Regions from separate parts of the uncultured Zhongshania sp. genome, predicted to be linked through region 1. Evidence: riboswitches for the same ligand, from Rfam matches in the RefSeq annotation. Region 1 holds a riboswitch; the other holds the start of a gene.
The links. A riboswitch is a leader RNA that binds a small molecule or an ion and turns the genes downstream of it on or off. The one in region 1 is predicted to bind thiamine pyrophosphate.
Positions count from the first base shown of each region.

Region 2: another riboswitch for thiamine pyrophosphate. It lies ahead of AAC007_RS15575 (TonB-dependent receptor); the one in region 1 lies ahead of thiC (phosphomethylpyrimidine synthase ThiC).

Region 1 is NZ_CAXBHN010000023.1:26,166-36,078, forward strand. It holds gene AAC007_RS14975 (monovalent cation:proton antiporter-2 (CPA2) family protein) at 1-1,458, opposite strand, end outside; gene AAC007_RS14980 (hypothetical protein) at 1,745-2,047, shown strand; gene AAC007_RS14985 (TIGR03619 family F420-dependent LLM class oxidoreductase) at 2,178-3,008, opposite strand; gene AAC007_RS14990 (glutathione S-transferase family protein) at 3,175-3,813, opposite strand; gene AAC007_RS14995 (thiazole synthase) at 3,925-4,740, opposite strand; gene thiS (sulfur carrier protein ThiS) at 4,844-5,059, opposite strand; gene thiO (glycine oxidase ThiO) at 5,235-6,341, opposite strand; gene thiC (phosphomethylpyrimidine synthase ThiC) at 6,345-8,258, opposite strand; TPP riboswitch at 8,370-8,478, opposite strand; gene purT (formate-dependent phosphoribosylglycinamide formyltransferase) at 8,568-9,764, opposite strand; gene AAC007_RS15020 (phosphatidylglycerophosphatase A) at 9,802-9,913, opposite strand, start outside.
Region 2 is NZ_CAXBHN010000026.1:27,416-37,328, forward strand. It holds gene AAC007_RS15575 (TonB-dependent receptor) at 1-1,741, opposite strand, end outside; TPP riboswitch at 1,792-1,907, opposite strand; gene AAC007_RS15580 (hypothetical protein) at 1,992-2,240, shown strand; gene AAC007_RS15585 (MoaD/ThiS family protein) at 2,246-2,524, shown strand; gene AAC007_RS15590 (DUF2802 domain-containing protein) at 2,880-3,332, opposite strand; gene AAC007_RS15595 (RNA polymerase sigma factor FliA) at 3,397-4,128, opposite strand; gene AAC007_RS15600 (MinD/ParA family protein) at 4,125-4,961, opposite strand; gene flhF (flagellar biosynthesis protein FlhF) at 5,090-6,424, opposite strand; gene flhA (flagellar biosynthesis protein FlhA) at 6,507-8,612, opposite strand; gene flhB (flagellar biosynthesis protein FlhB) at 8,762-9,889, opposite strand; gene fliR (flagellar biosynthetic protein FliR) at 9,893-9,913, opposite strand, start outside.

The DNA.
Region 1 (9,913 bases):
AATCTTAATATTTGTCTCCGGGTCGTCGGCGGTCAGTACAAAATACTCGGCCTTGTCCGCGTCAACCGCGCGCAGTATTTCTGGCCGCATCGGGTCGCCATAATATACCGGCATGCTGTCGATACTACGGGACAGCTCAATGGTATCAACCGACAAGTCTAAGGCCACAAACGGTATCCGCTGCGCCCGCAAAATACGGGCAACAATTTGTCCCATCCGGCCCATGCCGATAATCACCACCCTTGGCTCGTCGCTCTCGATCTGCTCGTACTCCGGCGGCACTTCCTGGCTGACCGGCACTGGCTTGTGCATCTTTACCAGCAACATAATCAGCAGTGGCGTTAGCGCCATCGACAAAGTAATGGCAAGGATTAGCGTGCTATGTAATGTCACGTCTAACAGCTGATGATCTTTCGCGATTTGAAACACCACAAAGGCAAACTCACCTCCCGCCGCGAGAACAACACCTAAACGCAGCGCACTGCGACGATCCAAACCGCCCAGCACATTGCCGACCAAGGCGAGTATTGGCAGCTTTATTACCATGAGCAAAACCGTTAAACCCAGCACCGTCAACGGCATTGTCGCCAGCAATTGGATGTCGGCAGTCATACCCACGCTAATAAAGAAAAGCCCTAGCAATAAGCCTTTAAACGGCTCTATCTGCGACTCCAATTCGTGGCGATACTCCGAATCAGCTAATAGCAATCCGGCTAGGAAAGCGCCCAGCGCCATCGATACGCCCACCGCATCCATTAACCAAGCGGTGCCCACCACGACAAGCAGCGCGGTGGCCGTCGATACTTCCTGCAGGCCGGTCTTCGCCACCATGCGGAATATCGGGCGTAGCAAGTAGCGGCCACCCACCACCACCGCCGCAATGCTCAATAAAATACGCAGTACCGAACCCGCACTGGCGTCATCGGCACCACTACTGCCGCTCAGCAACGGCACCAAAGCTATCAAGGGAATGGCGGCAATATCTTGAAATAACAATATCGCGAATGCCATGCGCCCATGGGAGCTGTTTAACTGCTTGCGCTCGGCAAGAATTTGCAAACCGAAGGCGGTGGACGACAGCGCCAAGCCTAAGCCCAGTACCACACTGGTCTGCCACGACTGCGAAAAACCGAGATAAGCGACACCGCCAATTACCATTCCGCTCAGCGCAACCTGCGTCAAGCCGACACCGAATACCGCCTTGCGCATTAGCCACAGTCGGCGCGGTGACAACTCTAGACCAATGATAAACAGTAGCAATACCACGCCGAATTCTGAAAAGTGCGCGACGTTTTCGGGGTTGTGTATCAACTGCAGTGCAGCGGGGCCAATCACAACACCCGCGATCAAGTAGCCCAACACAGCGCCGAGCTGCAAGCGCTTTGCCAAAGGCACAACGAATACCGCCGCCAATAATAAAACGACTGTTGCCTGTAAAAGGCTGCTTTCATGTGGCATGCACGTCTCCTGGCGGCAATGAAGTGATGATCCATATTCAGTGCTACATGATAACTGCCTTCATGAAAAATGGGGCACTTTCACGGCACCTATTTCCATTTGCTTACGGTTTTATCAAGGTACATAAAGAAAATGCTAACGATGGCAAGAGATCGTATTTCCTCCTTGCGCATATTCAATCTCAGTCGCGACCGAGTATCCAGGTGAACAAGGCGAATGCCTTTGGGGTTTGCGAAGTGCGGTGTAATTCCTAGTTGCTTTTGTTCAATATCCGATTTTGGACTTTTTGCTTCAGATATCTGCGAACCTTGGTTTCGCCCTGCTGGGCGACTCACTTTCTTTTTGCTTGCCAAAAAAGAAAGTAAGCAAAGAAAAAGGGCACCCTGCACCACCGTCGATGGCAAAAAGCGCCATCGATGCCCTCCGCGCTTCGCAAGTAACGGCGCGGGAAAAACTCGCCTTCGGCTCAAACAATTTCCCGCTTAACCCGTTACTTGCTGCAGTGCTCAGCGGTGTTGAAGGGACGTTGGTGTATTCTCCGAGTGTTGCGGTGACAATTATCGCCTTCACGGTGCTGAGAATTCTTTAGTATCTTGCCATACTCGGACACGACCGAGTATCCAGATGAGCAAGGCGAATGCATTTAACGTCAGACGTCCGACCGCCGACGTCCGACGCACCCAGGCGCAGGCCTTTGGTTTTACAAAGCGCGATGCGGCTTATAACTGCGCAATGATTTTAGAGTATTGCTCAATCATGGGCATGACGATCTCTGGCTTATTCCAATTTTGCATGCCGACACCAATATTACAGCGAGCCACCCCGCAGTCTCGGTAGTGCTTGAGTAAATCAGGCGTTATCTCGCCCATCACCACCAAGGTAATCTCTACTGCGTCGGGATCGCGACCAAAGTCACTTACCTGTTTACGAAAATCTTTAATAGCGGCACCGACGTCCGGCAACACCACATCCACGGGCATCCAGCCGTCTGCCCACTGCGCAGTGTGACGCACACCCAGCGGCCCCATCGCACCAAATATCATCTTTGGAATGTGCAGGGGTTTTGGCTCAAACCACACCGGGTCAAAATCAATGAATTCACCGTGATACTCTGGCGCCTCGTCCTTAAACAGGGCTCTCGTTGCCGCCACAGTTTCTTTCATCGCCAAATAGCGGCGCTGCCAAGGCAGGCTTGTTACATTCTCAAACTCTTCCTGATTCCAGCCCACGCCAGTGCCAATAATAACTCGGCCACCAGATAGCCGATCCAGTGTGGCAATGGTTTTGGCCTGGGAAAATAGCTCACGCTCCATCAGCAGCGCAATGCCAGTGCCCAGCTTTAATCGCGTGGTCGACGACGCCGCCGCCATCAGCGAAATATAAGGATCCATCATTTCCTTGTACGGCTCGGGTAACTCACCGCCCGGCGGGTAAGCTGTTGTTCTACAGCGTGGAATATGACTGTGCTCGCCATACCACAGGGACTCAAAACCGGCGTCCTCCAATGTTTTCGCGAGTTGTGCCGGTTCTTGATCGTTGACAGTGTTCATGGAACTAAAGCCGAGATGCATATTATCGCCTCTTACTATTTTCATTATTTTGTAAGAGTGTAATTCACTGCCATATCAGCCGACATACTTCACTTTGATGAGGGAGTAGCTCCCTCAACAAGCCCGAGGATGGTCGAGTCACGTAAAACGGGAGTAAGCAACAACATCACGCCTTAAAAATCGCCTCCGCTTTTGACCACGCTGGCCGCGCGCGCAGGCGATTTAAGTAAGCCTGAATAGCTGGATAAGGTAAAAACGCCTTGCCCGTCTCGTCGCCGGCTTGCGCAAATAAGGGTGACTCCAACATCATCAAAGGAAACGCGACCATAATATCGGCTCCGGAAAAGTCCCCGGCAATATAATCCCGCTCGCCGAGAATATTATTCATGTAAGTGAACACGGTTTTAAACTCGCCGTCGCAAAAGGCTTTTAAGCCCGGCGCATCACTCGCCGTCATCACACTTAACATATTAATAAATATCGGCGTCATCAATGTCGACTCGGCGGCATGCATCCAGTGTAAATAATCAATATAGGCTGGCGTACCTTTCGCTGGCCTTAAACGCCCCTCACCATAATTTTCTAGAAGATACTCAACAATCGCACCGGATTCAGGAATTGTCTGGCCCTTGTCTTCAATTACAGGCGCCTTACCCATCGGACTGACATCCCATAGCGACTGCGGTGAACGAAACGTTTCCGCATTGCGAGTATGGGTCACCAACTCATATTGTAAACCCAATTCTTCGGCCAACCAGATGCTGCGATCTGAACGAGACATACCTAGATGATGAATTTTGAGCATAAGATCCTCTGCTATTGTTATGTATTTTTAGTCTAAGCCACGCCAAGATTGGCGAACTGCGCGTAACGACGTTTACGCAGACAGCCTGTGTTCGGATTTAAAATCGCCGTTTCACTGCTGATGCCAAAACGGCATCCCTAAGGTCGGCGTCGACGGCGATGCCGTCTGGCGCTCTGGCATCGCTCCCGCTAGGGCAGCTTGGCGACCGGCCTCAATCGCGTGCTTAAATGCGCTGGCCATCAAAACCGGATTACCCGCCTGCGCAATCGCAGTATTCAACAGTATCCCGTTGTAACCCAGCTCCAAGGCTTGTACCGCGTGAGATGGTTTGCCAATGCCGGCATCCACAATTAATGGCAACTCGGGAATACGGTCACGAATAGTCTGCAAATTATAAGGGTTCATCAAACCGCGTCCGGTTCCGATGGGCGAGCCCCAAGGCATTAAAACTTGGCAACCGACATCTCGCAGTCGCTGGCAAATCACTAGATCATCGGTGCAGTAGGGAAACACCTTAAAACCAAGTTTAATTAATTGCTCAGCAGCCGCGACCGTAGCAAGAGGATCGGGCTGTAGATTGTAATCATCGCCGACAACTTCTAGCTTCAACCAGTCTGTTTCAAATAATTCCCGCGACATCTGCGCTAAGGTCACCGCTTCTTTGGCGTTATGGCAGCCAGCGGTATTTGGCAGCATGGTTTTCCTTAACTCTTTGAGCTGGCGCCAGAATGATTCGCCACCACCCTGCTCTGGAGACTGGCGGCGCAGAGACACGGTAACAATTTCCGCGCCGGACTCGGTGATTGCATCGCGCATAATGGCAGGCGATGGATATAACGCACTACCTATTAGCAGACGGCTATTGAATGTTTGACCGTAAAGGGTCCAGGTATCGCGGGTCATAGTGGCTGTTGCTGGCATCTTCATTTTGAAACTCTAGGTTATTGGCCGGACGCCGGAAGTCTAAGGTCTAATGTGAAAACCGTGCTTATCGTCAGACACCTGACTTCGGACATCCGACATCGCATCATCACCCTCCCTGCACCGGCGCTAGCACATCCACTTTGTCGCCATGTTCCAAGCAGTAACTTTTATACTGCGAACGCGGCACAAAGCTTTGATTCACTGCGATTGCGACCTTCCCCGCTTCAAAACCCCAGATCGTTAATAACTGAGCTAGGGGCTGATCTGGGGCGCAATCTCTGCTTTCATTATTTACACTGACGGTAATAATTGATGTCGTCATTTTAGTACTCTGTATCACCGGCCGGACGTTGGAAGACTGACGTCAGACGTAAAACCACCTATATCGCCCGACATCGGACGGCATCGTATCCCCTAACTACCGAGCTGAACGCTTGATGGGAGACGGTAAACGCAGAACCGCAGATGCAAGTAGCCTTTGCATCTGCCATCACCCGTCAAGCATATCGCTGCCCGACTCCCGGCTTCCCCAGCATCGCCAAGGCCGATTCAAGCACATGAGGACTGAGTAAATAGCCGTGCCGATAAAGTCCATTCACCACCAACAAGCCATCTGCACATTTTATTTCTGGCAAATTATCTGGCATCGCCGGTCGACAGTGAGCGTAGGCGTGCAGTACGGTCGCCTCGGCAAAACCACTGTGTACGCTATAAAGCGCCGACATGAGTTCAAGGCTAGAGCGCACCGTGACTGGCTTCATCGATTCACTTTCAATTTCCGTCGCGCCAATCACATAGCGATTTCCGGCGCGCGGGGAGATATATAATTTATAGCGCGGGTGCATGAGACGAATGGGGCGTTGCAGATTTACTTCCGGTGCGTGTACCCACAGCACTTCACCACGAACACCGCGCAAATTTGGCAGCTGTACTTTCGCGCCCATGCCTCGGCTATCGATAGCCCAATCAAACGAATAGTCTTCGTTTGCCAAGCGAATCTTCCCAGCATCAACGCTCAGCACTTCGCTAAACTCCCGCCACTTGCCACCGAGCTTGCTAATCGCTGTTTCCAAGGAAATGAGCAAGGCCTCGTTATCGAGATACGCCTCTTCCGCCAAAAACAATCCGCCGTGGTATCGCTCTGCCAACTCTGGCTCTAACTCGGCTAATCGGCGCCGATCAATCCGCTCAATAAATTCGTCGCAGTCTTGCACCTTGCCGCGCAGCTGTTGCTCAAAATGGTTTAAGCTGGATTCATCTAATTTATGCGCCACCACCACGCTGCCCTTGTTGCCAAAATCAACGTGCTGCCCGGTTATCTCCGCCAAGGCAGCCAATTCCTGGGGCCACCATGCCAAGGCCATTCGCCCCCAATCAAAAACGCAGCGCTCAGCGCTAACTACTTCGCTATAGGGCGCCAACATAGATGCCGCAACCTTAGCCGCACTGAGTTCAGCGGCGCGACTACCGCGCTCGAATAGGGTTACCTGGTGGCCACGCTGCAGCAACTTCCACGCAAGCAAGCGACCAAGCAAGCCAGCGCCGGCGATACCAATGCTTTGAGTGTCTGACGTCTGGGGTCGGACGTCGGATGCAGAGATCACGCGCTAAACCTCAGACGCCCGACCCGAAAGATATATCTCGCTTCCCAACTCTTTAAACTCTGCGGACTTTTTCTGCATTTCTAATTCCAAATCATCTGATTCAAGTTTGGCGGCGTAGTCACGCACGTCCTGGGTAATTTTCATTGAGCAGAATTTTGGCCCGCACATGGAACAAAAATGTGCGACCTTGGCAGATTCTTTGGGCAGGGTTTCATCGTGATATGAGCGCGCTGTGTCCGGGTCTAAACCAAGATTAAATTGATCTTCCCAACGGAATTCAAAACGCGCTTTACTCAAGGCGTTGTCGCGCAGCTGAGACCCCGGATGACCTTTGGCTAAATCAGCTGCGTGCGCGGCGATCTTGTAGGTAATGATGCCGGTTTTGACATCGTCTTTATTGGGCAAACCCAAGTGTTCTTTGGGGGTGACATAGCAGAGCATCGCACAGCCGTACCAGCCGATCTGGGCCGCACCAATACCGGAAGTAATGTGATCGTAGCCCGGCGCAATATCTGTCGTCAGTGGCCCAAGCGTGTAGAACGGCGCTTCGTCGCAATGCTTTAACTGCTCGGTCATATTTTCATGAATCATTTGCATGGGAACATGGCCCGGCCCTTCGATCATCACCTGCACGTCGTGCTCCCAGGCGCGCTTGGTCAATTCACCTAGGGTACGCAACTCACCAAACTGCGCTTCGTCATTGGCATCGGCTACTGAGCCCGGACGCAGACCATCCCCCAGGGAAAATGACACATCGTAGGCCTTCATAATTTCGCAGATATCATCGAAATGGGTATAAAGAAAATTTTCTTTGTGATGTGACAAACACCACTTCGCCATAATCGAGCCACCGCGAGATACTATGCCGGTCACCCGCTTCGCGGTCAGCGGCACATAACGCAGCAAGACACCGGCATGGATCGTGAAATAATCCACACCCTGCTCAGCTTGCTCAATTAAAGTGTCCCGGAAGATTTCCCAAGTTAAATCTTCGGCAACGCCATCCACTTTTTCAAGGGCCTGATAGATAGGCACGGTACCAACCGGCACCGGTGAGTTGCGTACGATCCACTCCCGGGTTTCGTGAATATTCTTGCCGGTGGATAAGTCCATCATGGTGTCCGCACCCCAACGAATACCCCACGTCAATTTAGCAACTTCTTCTTCAATAGAAGAACCCAAGGCCGAGTTGCCAATATTGCCGTTCACTTTCACTAGAAAATTACGGCCAATAATCATCGGTTCTAATTCAGGGTGATTGATATTGGCTGGAATAATGGCGCGGCCACGGGCAACTTCATCGCGTACAAATTCCGGCGTGATTTCTTTGGGAATACTGGCACCAAAAGCATTGCCGGGATGCTGATAACCCAGCTCCCCCGGCTGCTCGCCCGCTTCACGCGCCGCAGCCAAAGCCATATTTTCACGGATGGCAATGTATTCCATTTCCGGCGTAATAATACCGCGGCGGGCGTAATACATTTGACTCACATTCTTGCCCGCCAGCGCGCGGCGAGGCTTGCGCTTTAGGTCGAAACGCAGTTGCTGAAGATTCAAATCTGCTGCGCGCTTGCGGCTGTATTCTGAGCTGTCGCCAGCAAGCAATTCAGTATCCTCGCGGTCGAGAATCCACTGATCCCGAATGGGCACGAGACCTTTGCGAATATCGATATTTGCTTTGGGGTCAGTGTAGGCACCAGAGGTATCGTAAACCCGCACTGGCGGATTTGGCTCCAAACGCGTGCTGCCATCGGCGGCTTGTACCGGGGTTGAGGTAAGCTTAATTTCGCGCATCGGCACCTGAATGTCGGCGCGACTTCCCTGCATATAAATTTTTGAGGAACCCGGTAAGGGCTCTACAGAAGCATCGTCAACTTTGGCGGTATCACGCAATAATGGATATTCAGATGAACTCATATTCTTTCCCCTTTTTGCCAAAACGCACGCAGCGTTAAGCAATAGCGTTGAACGATAACGCCAAATAGGGATTAGATCGGCTCTAGGATTACCACGACGCAGGGAAAGCCCTGCAGAGAAGATCTTGTTTCCTACGCTGGCATTATCCAGATCAGGTAATACGGGATTCGAAAACGATCTCAGCCTATGCGCTTACGCGCGGGCACCCCGACAAGAGTTAAGAAGTGTAGGCGCTAAAAATACGAATAACAAGCCAGTACGCGTATTGATTTCGCCAAAAATATAAAAACTTAATTTATAAAATGCTACTTATAAAGTCACTATCACAGCACCCGCCACCGCGAGCGCTTTTGCGCGGGCCTCTTCAATATCTGCGCCGCGGGCTAAACCTACTCCCATGCGACGCTTACCACTCACCTCCGGTTTACCGAATAAGCGCAGCTGGGTATCTGGCGCCTCTAAAGCGTATTCAAGATTACCAAACGACACGCGCCTAGACTCGCCCTCGACCAATATTACCGCCGAGGCAGAGGGACCACATTGCTGAATATTGGGAATCGGCAAGCCGAGAATGGCGCGGGCGTGCAGGGCAAATTCGGATAGATCTTGGGAGATAAGCGTCACTAAGCCTGTATCGTGAGGTCGCGGCGACACTTCGCTAAAAATGACGTCGTCGCCTTTTACAAATAGCTCAACACCAAATAAACCCCAGCCACCGAGGGCTGTGGTTACCTGCTTAGCGATGTCTTGTGAGCGCTGCAATGCTTTTTCCGACATCGGCTGTGGCTGCCAAGACTCCTGATAATCGCCGTCTTTTTGCAAGTGACCGATGGGTGCGCAATAGCTTGTCGCGGTATCGTCACTGCCACAGCGATGGCGAATTGTTAATAAGGTAATTTCGTAATCGAAATCAACAAAGCCTTCGACGATAACCCTGCCAGCGCCTGCTCGCCCACCTTCCTGCGCATAGCTCCAGGCGGCGTCAACTTCCGTCAATCGTCTTACTAAACTTTGCCCCTTACCCGACGAACTCATAATGGGTTTCACTACACATGGCAAGCCAATCTCGGCGATAGCGGCGTCGAATTCGTCTTTGCTATCTGCAAAGCGATAGCTAGAGGTTGGTAATTCCAGCTTTTCTGCCACTAGGCGACGGATGCCTTCGCGGTTCATAGTGAGCTGTGCAGCGCGGGCGGTGGGCACCACATTAAATCCTTCACGCTCTAGTTCGACGAGGGTATCGGTGGCGATCGCTTCAATTTCCGGCACGATATAATCTGGTTTTTCTAACTCTATAATGCGGCGTAACTCGGCACCGTCTAACATCGAAAACGTGTAACTGCGATCGGCAACCTGCATCGCAGGTGCATTTTCATAGCGATCGCAGGCGATCACTTCCACACCCAGACGCTGTAGTTCAATAGCGACTTCCTTGCCAAGTTCGCCCGCGCCACAAAGTAATACCTTGCAGGCACTATCACTAAACGGAGTTCCTAAGGTGACCATAATATTCCTCTTGAAATTTCACTCGCTATCGAGTTTATCAGCTCAAAACAAAGCACAGTTGCAATACTAAAAATGCATAAACACCGGCGAGTACATCGTCGATCATAATACCAAAACCGCCGTGGACTTTTGCGTCCAACACCCGGATC
Region 2 (9,913 bases), on a different contig from region 1:
ATTTGCTGACAAAATCCTCAAACTCCGCACTCAGCACACCTGCTGCCGCAAAGAAGCGCAAGGAGTCACTGGCAAGGTAATTTAATTCCACTTCAAGACCCGTGGTTTCGCCGCCCGCCGCATTGGCAAGAAAATCATCGAAGGAGAAATTAGCAGGGTCAAAAATGGATTGTTTTGCCTGCACATCGCTGCGGTCCTGATAAAACACCGCCACCTGGGCTTGTAAGCGGCGGTCTAACCAAGCCCCTTTTACGCCGACTTCGTAATTGATCATGCTCTCGGTATCGAATTCAAACAGATCGGGAGTAATATCCGAGTTGCTCGCAGACGCAGAAATAATTCGACCGTTCACCCCGCCCGCCTTATAGCCGCGAGAGATGGTTCCATAGAACAGCGTGCTGTCGGTGTGACGGTATTCCAAGGTCAGGTTACCACCCCACAGGTCCTCGTCTTTATCTGAGCTCACCGCCAAGGAGTCGCTGTAATCGGCATTGCGCTGCTCAAAACGCAAGCCAGTCACTAAACTCAGCTTGTCGTTTAACGCCGTTTGTAGCTGGCCATAAACGGCATGGTTCTCAGTGTTAAATTCGCTGCTGAAGTTAGCATTGCGATCCAGATCTACATCTTCCTCACGTATATACGCGCCAACCACCCAACTGGTGCTTCCGTTAAACAGCATAGATGCGTCGTTTGAGATAAACCGAACATCGGCAGTGATATTGTTTCTATCCCGCAAATAGCTATCGGTCGAGACGTACTCGTCAGGATGAAATCCCACATAGCTCCAGTCTTCATCGTAGCTGTATTCAGATTCAGAGCTAGCTGCACTCAATACCGCCTCAAGGTTAAACCATGCACTACCAGACCATTGCGTAATAATCGACCCTGCAAAGGTTTCCTGGCTGTCTTTGCCGGGTTCATCAGATTGGGTTTTACGATTTTGGTATAGAGAAAAGGCGTCATAGCCATTATCCGCATCCAAATACAGCAGATTAAAATCTAGCTGCAAAGTATCGCTGGCAGCGAATCTCAACTTACTGCGCAGCACAGACTCATCTATATTATTAACGTCGTCTTTATTTAAAAATACGTTCTCGATGTAGCCATCGGACTGCTGATTCTTCAGAGCTACACGGTAGCCAAGACGTTCACTCAATGGCCCGCTGGCGACCACGCCCAGGGTTTTACCGTTGTAATCGGCGACCTCGGCCGACACTTTCAAAAAAGTATCTGCGCTCGGCGCATTGCTGCTCATACTGATCAAACCGGCCAAGGCGTTAGCGCCGTAGACGGTTCCCTGTGGACCGCGCAACACCTCTACTTGGCCAATATCCAGTGTGCTAGCAGCCAAGCCCAAACCACTGAAATCAATACCATCAATGATCAAACCCACCGACGGACTCACCGGATCAATAAACTGGCTGCGCTCGCCAATACCGCGGATCTGAAAGAAACGCCCGCGCGAGGCGCCGCTAGAAAAATTCACATTGGGAGCAAGGTTTAATAGCTGCTCAATATTATTGGCGCCCCGCGCCTCAATCGTGGCGGCATCAAACACGCTAACCGTCGCGGCCAAATCCAGCAAACTGCTATCTCTAAACTGGCTGGTCACCACCACCTCTTCAGGTGTAATGGCACGTTTGGCGACGTCAGAACTGGCGGCATAAGCAGTGCTCGCTGTGACGAAGCAGGCAAAGCCAACAGACCAAAGAGTGGGTTTTGAGGTAAATAAAGGATTCATGGTTCTCTCATAAATAACAAAATAAGAGACCCGGCACGCGCTAGAAGAGGATGTGAAACTGCACCTATTCCTACGCCGGTATTAACCGGATCAGGTTCAAGGGTTTGCAGTTCAGACTTGTTCAAGTCCTCCGCATCTCAGGCCGCAGCCACCCCTTAGGTTTTCGGGTGCGACTATATCAGATATTCCGGCGGATAATAAAGACGGACGCACCGCGTGGGTGGTACCCGCCGTCGCCGACTCCGAACGCATGGCAATCGATGGCGGCTTGTTTGTGGCGCGAACGACAGATGGCGGCGAGTCCTGGCAAACCTTTCGTGATGGGCTTCCTCAGCAAAATGCCTACGACATTGTATTACGGCACGGACTAGACGTGGCCGATGATGTTGTGTGTTTTGCCAGCACGACCGGCAATGTCTATCTGTCGGAAGACCGTGGCGAGCACTGGCAGTGTCTTGCCAATAATTTGCCACCGGTCTATTCCGTGAGGTTTGCTTAATCGCCATGGCTAGCGTTGAAATGACCCGCCATTTATTTCGATTCTTTCCGCAGTTACAGGATCAAAAAATCACTGTGCCCGCCGGATCAGTGGCGAATGTTATCCAAGCGGTAGAGTCGATGGCACCGGGCTTTAGTCACTATGTTCTAGATGAGCGCGGCGCCCTGCGCCGCCATGTTAATTTAAGCATTAACGACAGCATTGTGATTGACCGAAAAACGCTTTCAGATCGCGTGCCCGAAGACGGAACTCTTTTTATTTTTCAAGCGCTGAGCGGCGGCTGATCCGTCGGACTATAGCGATCATAGGTTCGGAGTCAGAGTAAAACTAACGCACTCAGTGAGTCTAAAGGACCAAATCGAAGTGCCGCAGTTACCCCTTTGAGCTCGCCGAGCATCGAATAGATTTAATGGTAAGGCTCCTGGCGAGGACTGTCTGAGCGAAGCGAGTTCCGCAGCGTTTTACCATTAAATTTAGTCGACGCGCAGGGAACCCGAAGGGCGAGTGAGTGGGGTGTGCTTTTCTTGCCTACTTCTTTTTCACATAAAAAGAAGTAGGTCGCCCAGCTGGGCGAAAAAATCGATACCAGAAGAAATATAATTAAAAAATAGCGCCGCAGATGCTCAGCTCAGCGCACCCTCAATGCGCTTTTTTGGACAAGGCCATAATCAAATCTGCTTCACCGGCAGTGATGCCGCAGCGCTGGGCTAATTCGGGTGCCGCGACTCCCTGCCCGGCCATTACGCTCACTTGTTGATAGAAACGCCTGTCTTTTTTGTCAGCGTCGCTGCGTTGCTGGCGCTCACCGAGCATTTCTAAATATTCTTCCAGCGCAGAAACCCGCTCGCCGAGTATGGCCATGGCGGAATTCTGCAGTTCAATTTTGCGTTCAAGTGCGATCACTACGGCATCTGCGTTTTGGGTTTGCATCGCTTCACTACTCGCCTGATCCCTACGACGCGCTTTACGCATATACACTAACAGGCCAATGCCCACTAAGCTGAGCACCAAACCCAGCATCGACGCCTCTGATAAATTCTGACACCATTCAATAAACTTCATGGGGAATTCAAGATAGTCATAAGTAGTCATTGCCGTTTCTTCCTGTTAATCCTTAGTCTGCCGCGTTTTGCAGCGCTATTCTTTGTTTCTGGATCTATGCCGCAGTCCACTCGCTTAGCCTGCCTTTTAGGCGGACGATGGCTTGGCTGTGGATTTGGCACACCCGTGATTCGCTGACCTCCATGACCTCACCTATTTCTTTAAGGTTGAGGCCATTCTCGTAGTACAGCGCCATCACTAATTTCTCTCGCTCTGGCAAGGCATTTATCTGACTGGCCAACGCGCTTTGAAAATCGTCTTCTAATACATTTTCGAGTGGCGCGTAGCGGTCATCACCGCCGCCGACTTCAATTGTGTCGTGCTCGCCTTCGCTCATTTGATCCAGGCTAAACAAACGCACCGAGCTGGTATCGCGCAAAAGCTCATGGTATTCGTCCAGGGAAATCGACATTTCCTCGGCGATTTCATTGCCACTGGCTTCCCGCCCCAGCCGACTTTCGACTTTGCGGACTGCTTCGCTCATTTCCCGCAGTTGGCGAGTAACCGAGCGCGGCGCCCAGCCGCTGTGGCGCATTTGATCAATCATGGCGCCGCGAATACGAATACTGGCGAAGGTTTCGAAACTCGCGCCTTTATCCATCTGGTAGTTGCTTCCCGCTTCCAGCAGGCCAATCATGCCAGCCTGGATAAGGTCATCGACTTCTACACTGGCCGGTAAGCGACTCACGAGGTGGTAGGCGATTCGCTTAACCAAAGGCGCATGACGGGTCACCAGCTCTTCGCGGCTGCCGTATTGCACATTTAAGTAGGCGGAGTGCCCGTTCACATCGCAGCTCCTGCGGTTTCTTCTTTGGAGAACATACGGTCGACGAAGAATTCGATATTGCCACTGGGACCCGTGGGCATTGGCCATTTGTCGACGGTTTCAGCTAAACGCCGGAACGCCAATGAAGACTCAGCACCAGGGTACAAATCACTGACGGCTTTCTGGCGAGTATCGGCTTTGATTAAATAGGGATCGCGGGGAATAAACCCAGCGTACTCCAAGGTGACGTCTAAGAAGCGCTGCGCAACTTCGTTTAAGCGCTCAAAGCCGTCGCGGGCTTGATCGTAGCTATTCACCATATTACGCAACACTTTAAAGCGCTTGATGCCGGCGTCGCGGTTCATGACTTTGATCAAGGCGTAGGCGTCTGCCATCGATGTTAGTTCGTCTGTTACCACCACCAAGACATATTGGCTGGCCCGGCTAAAGGTAATAACGCTGTCCGAGATGCCCGCAGCGGTGTCGACAATCATCACGTCGTAATCGCCGCTAAGCGCGCTTAGCGAGCGAACAATCGCCGCGTGTTGATCATTGCCCAACTCAGCCATTTTCTTGATACCAGAGGCGGCGGGAATAATTGAGATACCGTCGGGCCCCGGAAGCAAAATATCTTCGATTGAGCACTTGCCATCGAGCACGTGGGATAAATTCCATTTGGGCTTGAGGCCCAGCATGATATCGACATTGGCGAGACCTAAATCAGCGTCCATCAGCAATACTCGATTACCGCGCCGAGCTAATTGGCAAGCCAAGTTTACTGATACATTGGTTTTACCAACACCACCTTTACCACTACTGACCGCTATGACTTTTACCGCATTCATTGTTTTTATCGCTCTCCCGATACATTTTTTTCCGCTCCGTGCAGGCTGCGGACTCTCAAACTATCGTTCTTCTATGGTAAATCTGTCGTCTTTCAATTGATCTACGCAATATCACTAACTATTAAACTCAGTCTAGCCTACACCCGCACATTTAGGGCTGATCCGCGCTGAGGAGCTGCCGACGCGACAACAGCCGCAGGCACTGACTCTGACGCAGCCTGTTCTTCCGGCGCGCTCTGCTGACCATTGCGACGAACTTCAAAGGCTTTTGCCATGCGCACGGCCATATTGATTAATTTACCAGCATCGGCTGCTGACAAATTCTGTGGGACGCGAGGGCCATTGGCACACCACACAAGCGGCAAACGATGTTGGATCAAGTTAGATACCGCACCGCCCAATCGCATGGCCTCGTCGATACGGCTCAATACCGCACCCTGTGCGTTTAGTGATGAGTAAGCATCAATAATTTCGCTTTGCACGTAATTCTCGGCATCGGCTGGCAAGGTTAGAAAAACTTGTACATCTTGCATACCAGCCAACAAACCTTGCAGCTCGCTAATGCCGTGTTTATCTCGGAAAGAAATACCTGCCGTGTCTATTAACACCAGATTCTTTTTACATAGGAGACGGTAGGTTTTTACCGCCTCTTCCGCATTTGAGGCAACATGCACCGGCACTTGTAATATCCGGCCGTAAGCTCGCAATTGTTCCTGTGCGCCCACTCTGGCGGTATCCGTGGTTAATATCGCGATGCCACTGCGACCGTGAGTCAGCACATATTGGGCGGCTATTTTGGCGATGGTGGTGGTTTTACCCGCGCCCTGTGGGCCAACCAAACAAATTGCGCCGGACGTGGGTGGCGCTTTGACCATTAGTTTTTTACTCAGCAACATTTTAAGCATTTCACGCTGTACCGTGACGCTCTCATCCGCCGGAATTTCTGCGCTGAGTCGTTTACCCAGCGACGGATCGATATCGATCGCTGATAGAAAACTATTCAACTCTTGATACTCTGGGGCCTGATGACTTGCTTGCTGCCAGTTATGACCCTTTAGTTGATCCATTAGCATCGATTTCATCGAGGCCATTTCCTGCTTCATGGTATGCAGCTCTTCATTCTGCGACCACACCATTTGCGGTTCTGCGGCGCTTGGTCTTTTATTGTCGCTAGCTGCGGCCTGAACGGTTTGACTAATTTCCTCTTCCGCCTTTTTGCGGCGATTGAATAAGGCGTCAAGCGCGGTGGGTTCGCGCTCTACCTGCGTACTAGGGGTTTGCTGAGGGGTGGCAAATGACGGCGCTTGTGGCGCAGCCATCGCTGTTTCAAGCATGCCTTCAAGGCTTACGACCACCTCGACACCGCCGGCGACGCTACGACAGTCTAATATGACGGCGTCGGGACCGTGGGCGGCACGCACCAATCTCATGGCTTGTTGTGTATCCGCTGCTTGATATTTTTTAACTTGCATATGTTTCTCCCAACACATTTCAATTATTTTGAAATGTCATATTTAACATGACTACTCGCGATCTTTTTTTACTGCGAACACCCTAATTGAGGCGCCCTTGTTGACCGATTGTAGACAGTAATCTCACTTGCTTGCTGTCAGGTACTTCGTTGTACGACAGCACCGCTAATCCCGGTACACTGCGGCGAGTAAAACGTGACACCCATGAACGTATTGACGGTGACACCAGTACTACCGCAGGTTGCCCTGCTAACTCTTGGCGTTGACTGTAATCCGCCAATTCATTCTGTAATCGCTCAGCGATTCCAGGTTCTAATCCGGCGGCGCCCGCGTTGCCTCTGAGCATGTCTTGCAACAACTGTTCCAGATCTGGGTCGAGTGCAGAAACCGGCAAATCTTCTTCTAAGCCATTGATTTCCTGTACAATCATTCGTCCTAAAGCGACGCGAACCCCCTCCAATAATTCGTCAGGATTTTTGCTACGCGGCGCTTGCTCCGCCAAACTTTCGGCGATAAGACGAATACTGCGAATTGATACACCTTCTTTCAGCAGGTTCTGTAAAACCCGTACCACAATGCTGAGCGGCAATTGCTTGGGCACCACGTTTTCAACTAGACGCGGATCGGTCTTGGCAAGACGATCCAAGAGCTGTTGAACCTCTTCGTGGCCGAGTAATTCGTGGGCGTGCTGCTTAATAATTTGGCTGAGATGCGTCGCAATAACCGTACAGGGATCGACCACGGTGTAGCCCATGGTTTGCGCTTGATCGCGTTGGCTAGAATCGATCCAGACGGCATCCATACCGAACGCGGGATCTTTGGTTGGCGAGCCACGCAACTGTCCCTGCGCGCCGCCTGGATTAATCGCCAATTCTTTGCCGGCCTGAATATCACCCTGGGCAATGGTGTCGCCCAGCAGTTGAATACGGTAGCTGCTGGGAGACAGCTCAAGGTTGTCGCGGATATGCACAGGCTGAATTAGAAAGCCTAAGTCCTTTGACAGCTTTTTACGCACGCCGGTGATTCGCGCAATCAACTCACCACCTTGGTTGCGGTCAACCAGTGGGATTAAACGGTAGCCAACTTCCAGACTCACCACATCCATTGGTGTGACTTCATCCCAATTTAACTCGCTGGGCTCACGCGCAACGGGAATCTCTTCGATATTCTCATCTTCATCGACGAGTTCTTGCGCATGTTTTTTCTGATTCTGCATCCACCAGCCGCTGCCAGCACAAGCACCGGCGAGCATTAAAAATACTAGATTTGGCATGCCGGGAATGATGCCGATTAAGCCCAATAGGGTTGCCGACATATACAGCACATTGGGGTTGGCAAACATTTGCCCAACAATTTGCTTACCCATGTTTTGTGAGCGAGAAATCCGCGTCACAATAATCGCAACCGCAGTAGACAGCAGCAATGATGGCAACTGCGCCACCAGGCCGTCACCGATGGTCAGCAAGGTATAGTTATGCATCGCCTGCGAGAAGCTCAAACCATGCTGGGTCATACCGACGCCAAGGCCGCCGATGATGTTGATGAACAAAATCATTATGCCAGCGACCGCGTCACCGCGAACGAACTTGCTGGCACCGTCCATGGAGCCGTAGAAATCTGCCTCGGTCCGCACTTCTTCGCGGCGCCGGCTGGCTTCTTCTTGATTCAACAAACCGGCGTTTAGATCTGAGTCTATCGCCATTTGTTTGCCGGGCATGGCATCCAAAGTAAACCGCGCCGTCACTTCAGATACACGACCGGCACCCTTGGTTACCACCACAAAGTTGATAACAACCAGGATGATAAATACCACGATACCAACGACGTAGTTGCCGCCAATAACAAATTCGCCAAAGGACTCGATAACCTTACCCGCCGCGCCGGGGCCATTGTGACCTTCAAGTAACACCACGCGAGTAGATGCCACGTTCAGTGCTAAACGCAGCAGTGTGGCTAAGAGCAATACAGTTGGGAAAACCGAGAAATCGATGGGACGTTCAACATAAATAACCGCCAGAATAATGACTAGCGATAAAGTAATGTTAAAGGTGAATAATAAATCGAGAAGAAACGGCGGCATGGGTATAACCAACATGCCCAAACATGCCACGAGCAATAGCAATACCCCAATGCCGCTGTCTGCGGTCTTTTGAAGCCATACCGGCATTGCTATGGATTGTGTCGCCATACTCACGTCTCTTAGCTATAAGGTCTTGCGTGTGTCTTTTTGACAGCTAAGGCACATAAATTCTGCGCCAATTTTCTGTCGTTATAGCTAAGAGTTGCAACAAGGGGGCCAAGAATCGTAGGGGTAAATACGGACTCTGGATGAGAGGACTACAGCAGATTACCTAAGTACTCGTCTGCAATATCAGGTTGCGGTGTTTCCGGGTAATCGCCGCCCATGGTTTCCCAGCTACGCAGCTGGTAGATGTAGGTTAAGATCTGCGCTACCGCAAGGTATAGACCACCAGGAATTTCGGAGTCCAGGTCGGTACTGGCAAATACGGCCCTCGCTAAACGGGGCGATTCCACAATTGGAATATCGTGTTCAGCGGCGAGTTCACGAATTTTAGCAGCAATATTATCGGCGCCTTTCGCCAACAACATAGGCGCCGCCATGCGCGCCTCATCGTACTTCAATGCCACCGCAAAATGGGTGGGGTTGGTAATGATGACGTCGGCAGTCGGAACTTTTTCCATCATGCGGTTATTTGCAGCGGCCTGCTGCATTTCACGCAATTTGGCTTTGACCTCTGGGCGACCGTCAGACTCTTTGTGCTCATCTCGCACTTCTTGGCGAGTCATTTTAAGTTCTTTATTAAAATTCCATACCTGCCAAGGCACATCGATCGCGGCGATCGCCACCAGCGGCAAACTCACCACAAAAAAGAACCACACCAATAATTCTGCGCTATGGATAATCGCGTCTTTGGGGGCTTGTAAACTTAAGACCAAAATATCATCGGCCATTCCCGACAGTAACCACACCGCTGCTACACCGATAAATACCATTTTCATTATCGATTTAGCCAGCTCACCGAGGCTGCGCAGAGAAAAAATCTTGCCGATGCCTTTTATCGGGTCCATGCGCTCGGGCTTTACGCTCAAGCTAAAGATCCAACCGCCCAAAATAGTCGATGACACCATAACCGCCACTAGCGCAATCGCAAGTAAGGGCCAAATGGTAAGCAGTCCACTTACAAGGGTTTGATAAAGACGGGACACAATAAGGGATTTTTGTTCCACCAGTAAAAATTCCGGCGACAAACTGTGGGCCAGCAAATCTTTAAGCGCGACGGCGAGGCCACCTCCGGTAAACAGCAACATCGCCGCCCCACCCACGGTTACCATCATAGTGGTCAATTCTTTAGAGCGCGCTACCTGCCCTTTCTTTTTGGCGTCGGCTAATTTCTTAGCCGACGCCTCTTCGGTGCGTTCTTGACCGTCTTCGTTCTCAGCCATACATCAGGCTCCGAGAAACAGTTC